DNA from 3 places in the Thalassotalea sp. Y01 genome. Region 1 is predicted to be linked to each of the others. Evidence: predicted binding sites of a transcription regulator. Region 1 holds the regulator's gene; each other region holds the start of a gene.
The links. Region 1 encodes sigma-54, which starts transcription at its own class of promoters, with help from an activator protein. Its sites were predicted from a motif close to GTTGGCACGNNNNTNGNNT; they were not measured.
Positions count from the first base shown of each region.

Region 2: a site for sigma-54 is predicted at 4,296-4,314, ahead of HII16_RS11980 (TorF family putative porin). Genes of this name have one in related genera too.
Region 3: a site for sigma-54 is predicted at 3,293-3,311, ahead of HII16_RS00735 (PEP-CTERM sorting domain-containing protein). Genes of this name have one in related genera too.

Region 1 covers NZ_JABBXG010000003.1:65,238-71,586, forward strand. Annotated here, with positions in the region: gene HII16_RS05150 (HPr family phosphocarrier protein) at 78-356, opposite strand; gene rapZ (RNase adapter RapZ) at 401-1,246, opposite strand; gene ptsN (PTS IIA-like nitrogen regulatory protein PtsN) at 1,259-1,708, opposite strand; gene hpf (ribosome hibernation promoting factor) at 1,713-2,000, opposite strand; gene HII16_RS05170 (RNA polymerase factor sigma-54) at 2,024-3,487, opposite strand; gene lptB (LPS export ABC transporter ATP-binding protein) at 3,587-4,315, opposite strand; gene lptA (lipopolysaccharide transport periplasmic protein LptA) at 4,318-4,851, opposite strand; gene lptC (LPS export ABC transporter periplasmic protein LptC) at 4,841-5,407, opposite strand; gene kdsC (3-deoxy-manno-octulosonate-8-phosphatase KdsC) at 5,404-5,952, opposite strand; gene HII16_RS05195 (KpsF/GutQ family sugar-phosphate isomerase) at 5,971-6,349, opposite strand, start outside.
Region 2 covers NZ_JABBXG010000007.1:215,117-221,465, reverse strand. Annotated here, with positions in the region: gene HII16_RS12000 (serine protease) at 42-1,295, shown strand; gene HII16_RS11995 (FHA domain-containing protein) at 1,286-2,269, shown strand; gene trpS (tryptophan--tRNA ligase) at 2,365-3,369, opposite strand; gene rpe (ribulose-phosphate 3-epimerase) at 3,388-4,065, opposite strand; gene HII16_RS11980 (TorF family putative porin) at 4,376-5,029, shown strand; gene HII16_RS11975 (DUF2970 domain-containing protein) at 5,121-5,333, shown strand; gene HII16_RS11970 (Dam family site-specific DNA-(adenine-N6)-methyltransferase) at 5,349-6,176, opposite strand; gene aroB (3-dehydroquinate synthase) at 6,230-6,349, opposite strand, start outside.
Region 3 covers NZ_JABBXG010000001.1:193,879-200,227, reverse strand. Annotated here, with positions in the region: gene HII16_RS00750 (sulfite exporter TauE/SafE family protein) at 1-760, shown strand, start outside; gene lgt (prolipoprotein diacylglyceryl transferase) at 773-1,603, shown strand; gene HII16_RS00740 (thymidylate synthase) at 1,603-2,454, shown strand; gene HII16_RS00735 (PEP-CTERM sorting domain-containing protein) at 2,624-3,244, opposite strand; gene HII16_RS00730 (PEP-CTERM sorting domain-containing protein) at 3,660-4,268, opposite strand; gene rpsT (30S ribosomal protein S20) at 4,578-4,838, opposite strand; gene murJ (murein biosynthesis integral membrane protein MurJ) at 5,079-6,349, shown strand, end outside.

The DNA.
Region 1 (6,349 bases):
TCTGTATTTTTGTCAAAAGTTGGCTGCTAAATCAGTTGCTTAACGAGGTGTTAAAAATCTAGTAGCGGGGTTGTTGGTTATTCAGCTTCATCAAACTTATCACCGAATAATTGGCAAACCGCGCTCAGTGCTTGTTCGGCATCATCGCCTTCGCTGATCACTTCAACGGTTTTTCCTTGACTGCCAGTGAGCAGCATTAAGCCCATAATAGAGTCGGCGTCGGCGGACTTGTCATCCAGTTTAATGGTGATGGTGGCACGATAGTTTTGGCTTAATTTCGCCAGTTTAGTTGCAGCTCTTGCATGTAAGCCGAGTTTATTTTCTATTTTTACGAAGCGTGATTCACAAGTGGACATGGCCGTTGCTTTCCTGGATAACTTGGTCGCGAGTCTTAGTGTCGCTATTTAGTAAGTTCGCGATGACGAATTTGCACATCTCGTTCTTCTTTGCGAAATTGTTTGGCGAGAGCTTCTGCAATATAAACACTGCGATGCTGTCCGCCTGTGCATCCAACCGCTATGGTTAAATAGGTGCGGTTATTACGTTCTAAATGTGGCAACCAAGTCATCATAAAAGAGTTTATCTGCCAAATAAACTTAGTGACAATCGGTTGGCTAGCAAGAAAGTCTTGAACCGGTTGATCGAGGCCATTGTATGGCTTCAGTCCCTGTTCCCAAAATGGGTTTGGCAAGAAGCGGGCATCGAAGACATAATCGGCGTCGGTTGGCACACCATATTTAAAACCAAATGATTCAAACACAATAACCAAAGAACCGGTTTTTGAGCCCATCACTCGTTCACGCACTAAATCCGCTAACTGATGTGGCGTCAAACTGGTGGTATTAATATAAAGGTTGGCGCGACTGGCCACCGGATCGAGTAGCTTTTTCTCTAATGATATCGCTTGATCTAACGCCATGTTTTGACGAATTAAAGGGTGTAATCGGCGGGTTTCGCTGTAACGACGCACCAATTCTTGATCATCAGCGTCAAGATAGAGAATGCTTAACTCAACCGTACTGGGTAAATAATCAATGATCTCGCGAGCATCTTCCGGGTTATGCGGTAAGTTGCGCACATCCAATGACACGGCAACATTTTCGTAGTCGTTAATGACGGTATGGGTCAACGCGGGTAAAAGGTTTACCGGGATATTATCAACGCAATAATAACCGAGATCTTCGAGTACTCGCAGGGCGACGGTTTTACCTGAACCGGATCGGCCACTGACGATCATTAACTTCATTGCTTGCTCCTGTTAGCCATTAGCGACCAGTCTATAGAGTTGATTGGCGCTGGTACAGCGGCGCACGTTTTTACTATTATCTTTGTCTGAAAAGTATTTCGCAACACTTGCCAGAGTTTCTAGGTGTTGTTGGCAGCTATCTTCAGGAACGAATAAAGCGAAAAATATATCGACAGGCTTATTATCAATCGCATCAAAGTTGACCGCTTTATCTGTGGTGATTAACACCGCCACAGGTTGTTCAGTGTTATCGATTTTACTATGCGGGATGGCAATACCTTTGCCTATACCGGTACTGCTGAGTTTTTCTCTGTCGATAAGATCGTTTAGCAGCTCTTTGGCTGACGAAGTAGAGATTTTATTAGCGGCAAGTACACTGATTTGCTCTAAAATATTTTTTTTACTGTTGCCCGGAGCTGCACATATGGTGCAGTCCGGAGATAACAAATTAGCGAGTTTCATATAGTTAATGTTTAGACAGTTTGGCCTTGTGTTTTAGCACTTGGCGATCTAGTTTTTCCACAAGTGCATCAATGGAGGCATACATGTCTTCATTTTCAGCGGAGCCAAAAATCTCTCCCTGATTGACGTGCAGTGTGGCTTCGGCGATTTGCTGCAGCTTTTCTACTTTCAATACAACATAAACATTGTTTATGTGGTCGAAATGACGTTCAAGTTTGTCAAATTTTTGTTCAACATACGCTCTCATAGAGGCAGTAACTTCAACATGATGACCAGAAAGATTGATTTGCATAAGCTGTTTCCTTATGGTTTGGCTTAAATTAAGCTTTTTCTTTGGTTTGAAGGAGGAATGCCCAAAGACTCTCGGTATTTGGCTATCGTTCTGCGTGCAACGTTAATCCCCTGATCTGCCAAAAGCTCCGCCATTTTACTATCGCTCAATGGTTTTTTCGGATTTTCAGCATCGACCAGTTTTTTAATTAAAGCTCGAATTGCAGTAGACGAACACTCCCCGCCGTTTTCGGTACTCACATGGCTTGAAAAGAAGTATTTTAATTCAAATATTCCTCGCGGCGTATGCATGTACTTTTGTGTGGTAACCCTAGAAATTGTCGATTCGTGCATCTCAACCGCTTCGGCAACGTCGTTCAGTACCATAGGACGCATAGCTTCCGGTCCATGTTCAAAAAAGCCCTGTTGTTGTTGTACAATGCAATTGGACACTTTCATCAGAGTTTCATTGCGGCTTTCCAATGATTTAATAAACCATTTTGCTTCCTGCAAATGCGAACGTATAAATTGGCTATCTTCCGCCGAACTGGTTTTTGCCAGCGAAGCGTAGTGATTATTGATATTTAGTTTAGGTGCAGTTTCTGGATTTAGCTCAACCACCCATCGGCCGTTTTTCTTAAACACACTCACATCAGGAATGATGTATTGTTCCTCGTTTTGCACGATGGCATCGCCTGGACGTGGGTTAAGACTGTGGATTAGGCGCATCACTTCTTGAAGTTGTGGCTCTTTAAGTCTGGTTTTACGCATTATGGTGCGAAAATCGCGATTGGCGAGTAAGTCAATATGATTATTGATAACCAGTTTTGCTTCTTTGAGAAACGGCGTGCCAGCGTCAAATTGGTCAAGTTGAATCAGCAAGCAATGCTGAATAGAACACGCGCCGGAGCCAATAGGATCAAACATATGGATGCGCTTTAATACCGCCTCCACTTCGTCTAATTCAATCTCATCATCGCCTAAGCTTTCTTGGATGTCTTCTGTAGTGACCGTTAAGTAACCGGCGTCGTCGATGGCGTCAATAATCGCCACCGCGATGGTTTTATCGGTTTCAGTAAATGGTGTTAGTTCCATCTGCCAGGTAAGGTGATCATGGATGTTTTCCGTGGTTTCACCTTGATAGACGGTATCGTCATTACCGGATGCCATTCCAGTGTTGGAGACTCCGGCACTAAAGCTTTCTTCCCATGTTGAGTCGACAGACAACTCTTCTGGGATTTCATTTTGGGTTAAGGCTTCACTAGTGGTGATTTCATCTTGTGTTGGCGTTGCATCTTCACTGCCGTCTAAACCGTTGGTTTCGGTGGCGCTTGCCTCATTACTTTGTTGCTGATTGTCATCGGCTTCCAGCAATGGATTGCTTTCAAGCGCTTCCTGAATTTCCTGTTGTAGATCCAAGGTCGATAGTTGCAACAATTTTATCGCTTGTTGCAATTGTGGAGTCATCGTTAGGTGCTGGCCAATGCGCAGCTGAAGACTTGGTCTCATTAGTTAATTGCTTTCCATAAAACAGAATACAAGAGGCAATGCATAACCAAGCAATTAAGCCTGTATCATTGCGGCGTTTTTTCCTTGCACTAGTTATAACTATAGCGTGAATTTCTCGCCTAGGTAGACGTCTCGTACATGTTGATTTGATAAAACTTGTTCAGCATTGCCTTGGGCTATCAACTCACCATGGCTAACGATATAGGCATGCTCACATACATCCAAAGTTTCACGAACATTGTGATCAGTGATAAGGACACCGATACCACGTTCTTTTAAATGTAAGATAATTTTTTTAATGTCACCCACTGAAATAGGGTCAACACCGGCAAACGGCTCATCGAGCAAGATAAATTGCGGATCCGCTGCCAATGCTCTGGCAATTTCGACGCGGCGGCGTTCACCACCGGATAGGCTTTGCCCTGTATTTTCTACGATATGACCGATATTAAACTCTTCAACCAACGACTCAAGCTTTTCTTGACGCTCATTTGCTGTCATTTCCTTGCGGGTTTGTAGTATAGACATGATGTTATCGTAGACTGAAAGCTTGCGAAAAATCGATGCTTCTTGAGGCAAATATCCGATGCCGTGACGCGCTCTCTCATGCATAGGCGATAAGGTAAGATCAACATTGTTCAGTGTCACTGTACCTTCATCGCTAGCGACTAGGCCGACAATCATATAAAACGATGTGGTTTTACCTGCGCCATTAGGACCCAGCAAGCCAACAACTTGACCGGCTTTAACCGTCATACTGACATCTTTAACAACTTTACGACCTTTATAGGCCTTAGCGAGATTTTTGGCTTCGAGTGTTGCAGTCATGATTACTGTTCTTGTTCAGTGGTTTCGTTATTGTCTTTTTTGTTGATCTTGTCTTTCACATCAGGTTCGATAATTGTGGTTACAATGCCGCCGCCATCACCATCGGCAGTAAGCTGCTCGGTTTCAAGGTTATAGGTAATCACATCACCTTGCACCATACTGCCTTGCTGACTTACTTTGGCATTACCACGAATAACGATGATATTGGTTAATGGTGAGTAGCTAATTTCATTGGCTTGCAATTCAATTTGATCACCATTATCGAGCGTTTGGCTAAATCTGGCCGGTGTTCCCTTAGCCAAATATTTTTTTGCCTGTGAATCATTTTCATTGCTGACTTGAACTAAATCGGCTTCGATAGTCAAAGTGCCCTGGGTTATTTTGACGTCGTCGATATAACTAGCAATGCGATTTTTTAAATCGGTTGACTGTTTTTGCGCAACAATTTTAATTTCTTTTTCAAAGTCTGATTGCTCAGCACTCAGCCAAAAGCTGGGAAGCAATAAGGCAGCACTGACTAATAATTTATGAGTCATGTTTTTTAAAGGTTGTTTGTACATGTTCACTCAATGTCATTTCGGTAGTATTTATATCAACCTTCAAACCTACGCCGCTCATGGTAAAGTCTTTACCTTTCAATAGGATATTTTGGTCTGAGGTTATTATTTTAGTATCCAAATCCAATGCCAATTCTTCCCCATGAACTTCTGAGATGAAGGCATTTTTATCTTCACAGATTAATCTTACTCTATCTTTTAGAATTAAGATATTGTCTTTGCCGAGAAAACCGCTTTCTGCGGTTAGTCGCCAAGGCTCAGAGCCGTCATCGGGGTATAAAGTGTAAGCTGGCTTAAGTAATTTGGTTTCGCCCAGTTGATCAAAGTGGGTCATTTGCTCTGCGTAAATGGTGTGCACCAGATGACCATCACTGTCGAATTTCTTTGAGCTTAGTGCATTAGCAACAAAAGCAGGCTCATCTAAAGGTTTAATTACCTCAACGTCAGCTTGCTGTGATTGTTGATAATGAAGGTATCCATAAGACGCCAGAGCCAAAATAAACAACAGAATAGAAATCAGATGCAATCGACTCATACACTCGCTCCTGTTGCCAGATGCAAGGTGTTTTGGGATTGCATAATAAGGTCACATAATTCCCGTACCGCGCCGCATCCACCAGCTAAAAAGGTAATGTAGTCAGCACCATTTTTAACCAAAGGGTGGGCGTCGTTAACGGCAACACCAAAACCAACCTGCTCGATACAGGGTAAGTCTGGTACGTCATCGCCGATATAGGCTATTTGTTCTAGGTCGATAGACAATTGATTGGCGATATCGATAAGCGCAGGCATTTTATTTTCTTGTCCCTGAACAATGAATTTTACGTTCAGAGCGCGCATGCGATTTTGTACTATGTTGGAGTTGCGCCCGGTGATGACAGCAACATCGACACCATTTTGACCGACGGCTTTAATACCAAAACCATCTTTTGTGTTAAATGCTTTTAACTCTTCACCATCGTTACCGAGGTAGATACGACCGTCAGAAAAAACACCATCGATATCACAGACCAATAATTTTATCTGTTTAGCTTTCTCTATAATGGCGCTGTCGACCTGCCCGTACAAGGTAGTGGTCATGGTTTTGCCAGTACTCAATTACAATACTCCTGCTTTAAGTATATCGTGCATATTCATTGCGCCGACAGGCTCATTGTCATCATTAACGATGATTAAACCATTGATGCTTTTATCTTCCATTAGCTTTAATGCTTCGGCTGCCAACATTTGTCGTTTAGCAACCACGGGATGTTTGGTCATCACCGATTCAATATAATCATGATGCAGATTTACCTGCTCATCAAGGATTCGGCGTAAATCACCATCGGTGAATAAGCCCAATAAGCGACCATCATCATCGGTAATGGCGGTCATACCCAAACCCTTCTGTGTCATTTCGACAAGTGCATCTTTAATAAGTGCCCGATAATGAATTGTAGGCAGTCTATCACCACTGTGCATAACATCTTCAAGTCGC
Region 2 (6,349 bases), on a different contig from region 1:
AAAGAAAATGGCACAATGAAACAAAATATTTTGGACTTCACATGAGAGCATTCGTCGTATTGTTGTGCTTAAGCCTCAGTCAAATGAGCTATGCCGCTGATAAAGCACAACAAATTTTTCAAGATTTGGCGCCGGCATTATTTCAAATTCGCTTGATAGATAAAGCTACCTCGGAAAAATCGAGTATTGGATCTGGTTTTCAGTTCAGTGAAAACGGCTATATTGCTACCAATTATCATGTCATTTCAGGCTATGCGCAGCACCCAGAAAAGTATGTTATCGAGTACGAAAACCATTTGGGTGAAAAAGGTGAGCTTTCATTGCAAACAGTCGATGTCATTAATGATCTGGCCATCGTTTTACTGCAAGGGCAAGACACCGACAATTATTTTCAAATATCTCAATCCGTGCCAGATAAAGGCGAAGACCTGTATTCGTTAGGTAACCCCCATGATTTAGGCATGATAGTCGTACCCGGTACCTACAATGGCCTCAAAAAAGAATCGTTTAGTGACCGTATTCATTTCACCGGTTCAGTAAACCCTGGTATGAGCGGTGGTCCGGTGGTTAACCAATATGGCCAAGTTGTTGGTGTGAACGTCGCATCATCAGGCAACCAAATCGGCTTTTTAATTCCCCATGACAAACTCGTCATCTTAATTAATCGTTTTGAGCAACAAGTTGAGCAAAGCTTTACTGAACAAATCAATGAACAATTACATACCTACCAAGAGCGGTTATATTCGCAAATTCTTGCCAAAGAATGGCAGACTAAACCGTTTGCATCAGCGCTAATTCCTGATACTGGCGTAAACTATATTCGCTGCTGGGGTGACTCTAATGCTGACCGCCCAGATGAGTTAATATTTAAAGCGGTAACCACCTGTCAAATGGAAGAGTATGTCTATTTATCCGATAGTTTCTCTACCGGTACCATAGATATGGAATTTCATTATTTTGATGCTGACGAGTTAAGCAGCAGTCGCTTTTATCAAATCTATCAACAATACATAGAAGATGCGCGTGCCGGTAATAATGCCAGTAAAGAAGATGTCACCGAGTTCTCTTGTCAACACGACATCACCAATAACAACAGTAATACCATACGTAACAAGACCATTTACTGCATTCGCGGCTACCGCAAGTACCAAGGGCTATACGATATCCTGTATCTCTCGGCATCGATAGATAAACAAAACAAAGCCATTGTTGGCCACTACACATTGTCGGGTGTTAATAAACAATCGGCTCAAGGATTTAATCGCAAGTTCATGGAGGCTGTGACATGGAACTAATCATTGAAGAGATCAGCCGCAATAAAAAAATTAAAGCACGCCACAAGTTTGCCACCAAAGAGATCAGTATTGGCCGCGGCTTTGATAATGACATTATTTTATCTGACCCGCATATTTGCCCAGAGCATTTGGCGATAAAATGGACAGATAATCAATGGTATGTGCAAGATTTACAAACGTTAAATGGCACCATGCTTAGTGATCGCCAACATATTGCCGATTGGCACCCAATCAAATCTGGCGACATTATCTTGCTGGGTAAAACTCAACTCAGGCTGTTTCTACCTAACCATCCTGTGGCGCAAAGTATTGCCTTTACTAAAGTTGAACAATTTGTTGAAAACTGCGGTCGCTGGACCTTCCTCATTGCCATGGTTGCCTTATTTTGTGCGATATCGTTTGCCTTAACTTACTTGCAAGTAAGCCAAGTTGAAGTGCCTTACAGCCAAATTGTTATGTCCGTTGTATACAGCACCATTGCCTATGCAATGTGGCCGTTACTATGCTCTTTAATGGCGTTTCTAAACAAAAATGAATCTCGGGTTGGCAGTCAAATGGGCGTCAGCTTTTTAATGCTTAACTTGTTTTGGTTAGTCGATTTTATTGATGCCAGTTTAGCGTTTAATTTATCCAGTCAAATTAATTGGCAATGGCTGACGACAGTATTGTATGTTGCGTTAACGTTCAGTTTATTTTGGTTCAACCTGTATATCGCATTTTCTCAAAGTAAATGGCGCCGAGTGACCATTTCTGCACTACTCACGGTGATTATATTTGGTGGATTGTACTTACAAGATCGCGGCGATACAGTGGACTTTAATCCGCACCCTGTATTTGATAGCACCATTATGATCCCTGCCTTGTCAGTTAGCCCAGCCAGCAGCGTTGATGAGTACATTGAAGACTCAAACCGGTTATTTGAAGAGGTCGATAAAGCCTCGAAGAAAAAAGCAAATGGCGAAGATGGGGAATAAGCCGCGTAGATAAGCGGCGCGCGCATACGGAGATCAAAACAGACGCTACAAAAAAGGGCCACACGGCCCTTTTTTATGACATCAAATAAAGCGTATTACGGCTTGGCAATAAAGCCAACAGCGTCATATACAGACGCTAATACCTTGCTCGCTTGTGCTGAGGCTTTCTCTGCCCCTTCACGCATAACCTGATTTAGAAATGACTGATCTTGACGATACTCATGGTACTTTTGCTGGATAGGTTGCAACATCGCTACAACGGCTTCAGCAACATCACCTTTAAGATGGCCATACATTTTATCTTCGTATTTCGGCACGAGAGATTCGACACTGTCGCCGGTTGCACAAGACAACAAACTCAACAAGTTTGAAACGCCAGGCTTCTCTTCAAGGTTGTAATAAATACGCGCTTGTTCATCAGAGTCTGTTACCGCACGCTTTATTTTCTTGGTGATTTTCTTTGGATCTTCTAATAAGCCAATAAAGTTACCCGGGTTGTCGTCCGACTTAGACATTTTCTTGTGAGGGTCTAATAAGCTCATCACCCGTGCACCGTTTTCTGGGATATAAGGATCCGGTACGTTAAAGGTGTCGCCGTATAAGTTATTGAAACGGTTAGCGATATCCCGTGCTAATTCCAAATGTTGCTTTTGGTCTTCACCTACCGGCACTCGATTGGCGGAATACAAAAGAATATCCGCTGCCATTAGCACAGGATACGTAAACAGGCCTGAATTGATATCAGCACCGGCTTTACTCGATTTATCCTTAAACTGAGTCATGCGGTTTAGTTCACCCATTTGCGTGTAACAGTTTAACACCCACGCTAATTGGCTGTGCTCTGGCACTTGTGATTGGACAAATATGGTGCTCTTATTATGATCGACACCACACGCCAAATATAACGCAAGTCCATCAAGAACCGCTTTGCGTAAATCATCAGGATTTTGTCGTACGGTAATCGCGTGCAGGTCTACCAGTGAGTAGAAACACTGATGATCATCTTGCATGCCCACCCATTGGCGCAAAGCGCCGAGGTAGTTACCAATAGTCAGCTCACCTGATGGCTGACAACCACTTAATACGATTGGCTTAGTCATTTTGGTCCTTATAGAGTGCTAACCTAGATCGGCCTGCGCCAGTTCACTGCGCATTTGGTCAATCACGGCTTTATAGTCATTTTCAGCAAAAATCGCCGAGCCAGCGACAAACATATCCGCACCAGCCTCAGCAATTTCTTTAATATTATTCACTTTGACACCGCCATCGATCTCGAGGCGAATATCATAACCACTTTGCTGTATTTTCTGCTTTACTCGTTTCAATTTAGTCAAAGTTGACGGAATAAAGCTTTGTCCACCAAAGCCTGGGTTTACCGACATCAGTAGAATAACATCCAGTTTATCCATGACGTAATCGAGTGCATGCAATGGTGTTGCCGGATTCAATACCAGTCCCGCTTTACAGCCGTTGTCCTTAATTAATTGTAAGGTACGGTCAACATGATCACTTGCTTCCGGATGAAAGGTAATGATATCTGCACCAGCTTTAGCGAATTGAGGGATCAACGAATCAACGGGTTTGACCATTAAATGCACATCAATTGGCGCCGTAATGCCATAATCACGCAGTGACTTACACACCATAGGGCCAATGGTCAGGTTCGGTACAAAGTGATTATCCATCACATCGAAATGAACGACATCAGCACCAGCTTCCAGTACTTTCGCAACATCATCACCCAAACGCGCAAAGTCAGCGGATAGGATCGATGGTGCAATTAAAAATGACGACATAATAACAGCCTAAGGGTTATTTTTTACAGGTGCGTTACTTTACCAAAAATAAGCGCTAATAGAGAAGTAACAATGCGTAAATAGTGCAAAATATTAGCAAATTTCAACACGCACAAAAAATGCACAACTCGCACTAAAATAGAGCAGCGACTCTAAATTGGTGTGTCTTTTGATCTCCATGGGATCCTCTACCGCCCTTTAATTGTATGGGTTATAGCATTTTTTTAACATTTGGCATTGCCTTTGCAACTCCATTGTCAGTTCGTTAATAACAAATTTAAAAAAATAACTTTATACAGGTAGGAATAAAATGAAAAATATCTTCAAAACATCGTTGCTGATGGCAACATTAGGGGCAAGTTCATTTATGGCCAGCACCAACGTTGCTTTGGCTGAAGTAAGTGGTAACGCAGGTGTTGTTTCTCAATACTTCTTCCGCGGTATCATGCAAACAGATACGGCTTCAGCAAGTGCCGGTCTTGATTACGAGAAAAATGGTTTTTATGTTGGTACTTGGGGTGCTGATGTAACTGACGGTTTAGAAATCGACTTTTACGCTGGATACGGTTTTGAAACAGAATCAGGTTTAGGCTTGAGCATAGGTGCGACTAGCTACCAATATACTGGCGATTTTGACTCTGATTATAACGAAGTCAACCTAGGTTTAAGTTATGGTTTTGTGTCTTTGTCATATAACGTCGGTGTTCATGGCGAAGATGATGATCTAGGCATTGAAGAGTCAGATTATGATTTTGCCTCAATTACTGCTGAATACGAAGGTTTTTACGCGACGTTCGGTACCTGGGGTCAAGATTTCGAAGGTGACTACTTTGAACTAGGTTACGGCGCAGAAGTTGCTGGTTTTGATGTAGGTGTTGCCATCATTAGCAACTCAGAAGAATTAGATGTAGAAACCGGTGAAGGTGAAGAGTCAATGGTATTTAGTTTAAGTAAAACTTTCTAAGACCAATTACTTTGTAGAGAAGGCGGCATATCGTAATGATATTGCCGCTTTTTTGATTGCAATTTGATCACCCTGCTCATATTCTGACACTATGAATGAAAAACCATCAAAACCATCACTCGGTTTAAAGCAAGTGATCAGCAGTGTCGCTGCAGCACTTCTCGGCGTGCAAAGTGATGACAATCGACAACGGGATTTTAGCGAAGGTAAATTTAGTCACTTCGCTATTGTTGGCGGTATTGCAGTAACGTTATTTGTGTTGGCATTAATCGCCATCGTGCAGATAGTGTTGAGTCTAACCTAGCTACTACGCTATGACTTAACGCTTAGGCTTGTATAGCGCCAGTAACTCACCGACCTTATTGCGACCATTCGCCTTTTGACTGATGGTACGAGCGACCTTAATCGACTTTAGCTTATCGGCGTGTTCATAAATTTTGCGCGTCCAAATGGTATCGTGATTAGAAATAAGCACAGTCACTTTTTTATCACGCGTCACTTCTTCTGCTGCGTTAGCTAAATCCGCTTGTTCGTCTAGACCAAAGCCATTACCAGCGTAACTGGTAAAACTGGCGGTTTTGCTTAACGGCACATAAGGTGGATCGCAATAAATAACATCACCATCTTCGGCACGCGCAAAGGTATCACGATAATTTTCACAGACAAAATCGGTGATTTGCGCTTTGTTAGCAAACGCGAGAAGCTCTTTTTCAGGAAAGTAAGGGCGCTTGTACTTACCAAACGGTACGTTGTAGCCACCTTTTGAGTTATAACGACATAAACCGTTATAGCCATGGCGATTCATATATAAAAACATCAAGCTGCGTTGATAGGCATCATTGGTGTCATTAAATTGACTGCGTAGCAGATAATACTCTTCAGCGACGTTATATTCTGGGGTAAACAGTTTGCGCGCATCGGCGATAAATTTCTCAGGGTTTTTCTTTAGCGTCAAATATAAGTTTATTAAGTCCTTATTAATGTCATTCAACAAGTACTGATCATAATTGCTATTAAGAAAAATAGAACCCGCACCAGCAAAAGGCTCAATTAAACGCTTGCCTTTGGGCAGCATCTTACCAATGGTATCGCTAAGGGTGTATTTGCCACCGGCCCACTTAAGGAAGGCTCTTTGCTTTTGCGTCATGTTATTGTTCTTGTACTGCTTATGCCCGGCGGCTGATAGGGGTTGCGATGCAGTTAAATAACCTGCTGCAACTGTTCACGGCTTATGTTATCAAAAATCTCGGTTTTGCCAATAGCCGTCGGCACAATTAACCGAATTTTCCCAGCCAAATTTTTCTTATCACGAGCCATATG
Region 3 (6,349 bases), on a different contig from region 1:
AATAGGCACGCTAGTAGGGTTTCTTGCTGGCTTGCTTGGCATTGGTGGTGGCTTGGTTATTGTACCGGCATTAGTCATGCTGTTACCGAAATTTGGTGTTGCCAAAGAAATTGTCATGCCAATTGCATTAGCCAGCTCTTTGGCGTCGATTGTCGTTACCTCATCGATGGCCGCATTCAATCATCATAAACTCGGTAATATTCCATGGCGACTCACTAAGAAGCTAATGATTTTTGTCGCAATTGGTGCGGTGATTGGTGCAAACCTGGCGGACTTGTTACCGGCAAAAACCTTAACTTGGTTATTTGCTAGTTTTGTCATCGTGCTGGCGACGTATATGTTGTTATCGATAAGGCAAACAGTGCAACGTGACCTGCCTTCTAAAAGAGTGTTAAAAGCGGTTTCAGCATTCACAGGTGTGATTTCAAGCTTAATGGGCATCAGTGGTGGCGCCGTTTTAATCCCTTTTTTGACCTATTGCGGCATGAATTTATTGCATGCGATAGGTATTTCCACTGCATGTGGCATGATAGTGTCGCTTTTTGGCACAATGGCGTTTATGATAGCAGGTCTTGGAAATCCTAATTTACCTGACTGGAGCTTAGGATATATCTATTGGCCTGCGGTACTTGGGATTGCGTCAACGTCGACAATACTTGCTCGATATGGAGTGAAACTTGCCAACCGCTTGCCAGTGAAAACAATAAAAAAAGTTTTTGCCGCGTTCTTGATATTAGTGGCAATAAAAATGATGTTTTAAAACGGACTGTCTATGACATTTGCAGCTATTCAATTTCCACAAATAGATCCCATTATTTTTTCCGTCGGTCCTGTTGCTTTGCGCTGGTATGGATTGATGTACCTGATTGGTTTTATTTTTGCCATGGTTTACGCCAATAAAGCAGCCGATAAATCCAATGGTGTGTGGAGCCGAGACCAGGTCAGTGACCTATTATTTTATGGCTTTCTTGGCGTCATTGTCGGCGGTCGAGTTGGCTATGTATTGTTTTATAATTTTGACTATTTCTTAAGTGACCCGCTGTATTTATTCAAAATATGGACCGGCGGCATGTCATTCCATGGCGGCTTACTAGGCGTATTAACGGCTATATTATTGTTCGCCCGTAAAGAAAAAAAATCCTTCTTACAAGTTGGTGATTTTGTCGCGCCATTGGTGCCATTCGGCCTAGGGGCAGGGCGTGTCGGTAACTTTATTAACGCCGAGCTTTGGGGCCGAGAAACTGACGTCAGTTGGGCAATGGTTTTCCCAAGCGATCCATTAGGGCTTGCTCGCCACCCATCGCAATTGTATGAATTTTTTCTCGAAGGCGTGGTATTGTTCTTTATGGTTTACTTTGTCAATAAACATACAAAAGCGACCGGTGTTGCAGGCGGTACATTTCTAGCCGGTTATGGCGCATTTCGATTTATCGTTGAATTCTTTAGAGAGCCAGATGCTCATTTAGGCTTTATTTTTAGCTTTATTTCTATGGGACAGATATTGTCCTTACCTATGGTGATTGGTGGTTTGGCATTGATCATCTGGGGCTTAAATCAACACTCAAACGAGACTAGTAACAAGCAAACCAAGGGAGCGCACTAATGAGACAGTATTTAGATCTTTGTCAACGCATTATCGACGAAGGTGTTTGGGTAGATAACAAGCGTACCGGCAAGCGCTGTCTTACGGTTATCAATGCTGACTTGCAATACGATGTGGCCAATAATCATTTTCCATTGATCACAACACGTAAAAGCTTTTACAAAGCAGCCATTGCGGAATTGCTTGGTTATATCAAAGGTTATGATAATGCCGCTGATTTTCGTGCTCTTGGCGCTCGTACTTGGGACGCCAATGCCAATGAAAACAGCGTATGGCTGAACAACCCATACCGTAAAGGAGAGGATGATATGGGGCGCGTCTACGGCGTACAAGGTCGCTCTTGGCAAAAGCCAGACGGCGGCACCGTAGATCAGTTAAAGAAAGTTGTCGATAATTTGAAAAATGGTAACGATGACCGTGGCGAAATTATCTCTTTCTATAACCCTGGCGAATTTCATATGGGCTGTTTACGCCCTTGTATGCACACCCATAATTTCTCCTTATTAGGTGATACATTGCATTTGACGAGCTTTCAGCGTTCATGTGATGTACCACTTGGGCTTAACTTTAACCAAATTCAAGTGTTTACTTTTTTAGCCTTGATGGCGCAAATTACCGGTCATAAAGCGGGTACCGCTTTTCATAAAATTGTCAATGCGCATATTTATGAAGATCAGCTAGATTTAATGGAAAATGTTCAGCTAAAACGTGAACCATTAGCCGCACCTAAATTAGAGATTAATCCAGATATTAAAACCCTAGAAGATGTCGAAAAGTGGGTCACAGCGGATGACTTTAAAGTTGTTGGTTATGAGCATCATGATCCAATTCAATATCCCTTTTCGGTATAGCGTTTAGATATAGCTTTCTGTTCGCTTAAATCACTTAATAAAAACTTAAAAAAAAGGAGAACAGGTAAACTGTTCTCCTTTTTTATCTATTAACTAGTTGGTCAGGGCTAGTTGAAGATGTGTTGAGTTCGCTGTTGTCGCTCAGCGAACTATGACTGATTAACTAAGCTTAAGCTCTGCGTCTTGCAAATCGTAACCCTAATAGACCGCTTGCTAGTATAAGCAGTGAAGTTGGCTCAGGCACTTCTGATGGAGGATTTGTTCCATCACAATTACTTGGTAGGCCTTTAGTCGCGCTTACTTCATCTTCGTCACACATGCGAGCGTAGAATGATATATGTGATACGTCCATCATTTGTTGGCCGTCTCCATCTTTTGAGAATGGAGTATCCCAAGTGAAAATGTAATCACCAGACTCTTCATCAAACGCGGCGCCAAAATCAAGCCAGTAGCCAACGTAAACATCAGGCGTTGCACCGCCACCACCTTTTAATACAACCATGATGTCGTAGCCATCCATAGGATCAAAGGTAAATGTACCTGATTGACCTTTACCTGAGCTGCTCTCATCTTTATATAAAAACTCCCAGTCAGTATAGCCAAACATTTCATCAATATTGACTTGCAGTGGATTTAGCTTGTCATTGTTGGTTGAACCCATGTCACAGGCGTGGTTTTGATCAACACCTACATACAATTCATCACACGGAGACATGTATTCTGCATTCGCTCCAAACGAGGAGACTGCAAGAATTAACACGGCACCTATTAGACTTTTTCCTTTCCACATAACCTTGCCTCTTTGGTTTTATTGTTAACTGAATAATTGAGTTGAATCTAGCAATATGCATACCGACATTTTTTTTACTATGTATTTCAATGCTTTATTGTGGTTTTTTGGTTGCTGGATCGGTGGGAGCTTGATTCGAGTGTAAAAAAGCCTGTCAGTATTAGAACTCCAGCTAAAGCCATCTTATTGAAAGGTAACAACTTTACCTTAAAGTCATGGTTTTAAGCCTGAATTTATCAATATTCTGACGGTTCTGTTGATGTTACAGGCTATGTTTATAAAGGCATGGAGGGGATGATAGAACAATACCTAGTATAGAAACCTGCAAACCAAAAAGAGAACAGTTTTGCTGTTCTCTTTTTAATTCGCCGTTCAGGTTTAGACCTGAACGGCTTTAGCGTTTAATTTAAAGTTTTTAAACTCTTTTTCTCGCGAAACGTAAACCCAGTAATCCGCTAGCTAAAATCAGTAACGAGGTAGGCTCTGGTACTTCTGACGGCGGGTTGGTACCGTCACAGTTGCTTGGCAGGCCATCGGTGGTCGATGCTTCGTCACACAAGCGAGCGTAAAAACTAACGTGTGAAACATCTTGAATTGGTCCATTAGGGCCAACAAATGGTGAATCCCAAGTGAAAATGTAGCTGTCAGATTCTGCATCATACGCTGATTCAAAATCTAACCAGTAGCCAACATAGACATCTGGGTTGGCTGCTGCCCCACCTTTCAATACAACCATGATGTCGTAGCCATCCATAGGGTCAAAGGTAAACGTACCTGATTGCCCTTGACCAGTGCTACTTTCATCTTTAGAGAGGAATTCCCAATCATCATAACCGAACATCATGTCTACATTGACTTGAATCGGATTGAGTTTGTCATTGTTGATGGTTCCCATGTCACAGGCATAACTTTGCTCAACACCGATATACATTTCATCACAAGGCTCCATGTAACTGGCCTTGGTGGCGAATGAGGAGAGCATGAGCAGCAATATAGCACCAATCAGATTCTTTCCTTTATACATAAGATTTCCTCTTGAATTTTGTCTTAAGCCGTTAATTTATAGAACTCGCTCTAAAGGCTGCAATATCCATTCCGAAATAATTTTTACTCACCTTATTAGTGACTTGACGTCGACACAGGTACGAAAACAAAAGACAAAGTAGTGATTTGTAAAAAATACTGACACCAGTTTAGGCCAGATGGAAACAGGGATGGCGGACTTTTTTACAGCTTTTAAGGCGCTTTTGGGAAGCTTTTAAGGAGGCATTTTTAAGGCAAAAAAATACCGCCTAAAGGCGGTATTTCTAAAAAAACTTTAGCAAAAACTCAATTAAAGAGCTTTGATTTTTGCATTTAAACGACTCTTAACACGAGACGCTTTGTTTTTGTGGATTAAACCTTTACTTGCGTAACGGTCTAAAATTGGTGTAGCAGCTACCATTTCTTGTGTAGCAACTTCTTTGTTACCAGCTTCAATTGCAGCGATAACTTTCTTCACGTAAGTACGCATCATTGAGCGACGTGAAGCATTGTGTTGGCGACGCTTCTCTGATTGGACAGCGCGCTTCTTAGCAGACTTAGAGTTAGCCAAGGTGAACTCCTAAAATTTAAATAATATAGCCATAATTTAAGGCTGCGAAATATGCCTGTTTTTTCCGCCAATGTCAAACGTTTTAACTAAATAAAATCGATTAACTGATGATTAGGATGAAATAGCGGTTTTAACCCAGCCCGTCAAAGGATATGATACTAACATAATTGGCCCTTGAACCGAAACTTTACCGGTCTTGGTAACCAAATTAGTAATAAAAATAACAAAGGAGCAGCAATTTTGGCTAAGCGTTTGCTTAAATCTGGCCTAGTAGTCAGTTTTATGACCCTCATATCAAGAGTGCTGGGTTTGGTCAGAGATATCGTTATTGCTGACAAAATCGGTACCAGTGCAGGTGCCGACGTATTCTTTTTTGCAAACAAAATTCCAAACTTCTTACGTCGATTATTTGCTGAAGGCGCATTTGCACAAGCTTTTGTGCCGGTATTGTCTGAATATCAGCACCAAGATCAAGTCAATGGCACACACGAAAGCAGAGAGCTGATAGCCAAAGTCAGCGGTACATTAGGCATCATTGTCTCGGTTGTCACCTTGTTTGGCATGATAGCCTCGCCTGTGGTGGTTGGCTTATTTGGTTTTGGCTGGTTTCTCGATTGGCTTAATGATGGCCCTAACGCCGCCAAGTTTGACTTAGCATCAAGTTTGTTAACCATTACCTTTCCTTATTTATGGTTTATTGCCTTAACCGCGCTGGCAGGTTCCGTGCTTAATACCTTGGGTAAATTCGCCGCAGCGGCGTTTACGCCTGTGCTACTCAATGTGTGCATTATATTGGCGGCGATATTTCTCTCCAGTCAATTTGAAGAGCCCGCTTATGCCTTAGCCTGGGGAGTATTTCTTGGTGGTTTTAGTCAATTTTTGTTTCAGCTGCCGTTTTTGTATCGCGCAGGTGTGTTAGTTAAACCGTCATGGGGGTGGCGCCATCCTGGTGTTCGCAAAATTCGCAAGCTTATTGTCCCTGCTTTGTTTGGCGTATCAGTCACACAAATTAATTTATTACTTGATACCTTGATTGCCAGTTTCCTTATTACCGGTTCGATCAGTTGGCTTTACTATGCAGACCGTTTATTAGAGTTTCCGCTTGGTCTGTTCGGTATTGCCATTGCTACCATCATTTTACCGAGTTTATCGAGATTACATGCCAGCAAAGATTCTGGCCAATTTGCCGATACCATTGGCTGGGCATTAAAGGTGGTGAGTTTATTAGGCTGGCCAGCGATGGCGGGTTTGGTTGTATTAGCGCAACCAGTGATTATGGTGCTATTTATGCGCGGTGAGTTCTCGCAGCAAGACGTGTTGCATGTATCTTATGCGTTATTCGCCTACATGAGCGGTTTGATAAGCTTTATGTTCATCAAAATCCTCGCTCCAGGGTATTACGCGCGCCAAGATACCAAGACTCCTGTGATAATAGGTGTTAAAGCGATGGCGGCTAATATGGCGTTCAATTTAATGCTGGCACCGGTATTTGGCTATGTCGGGCTAGCGAT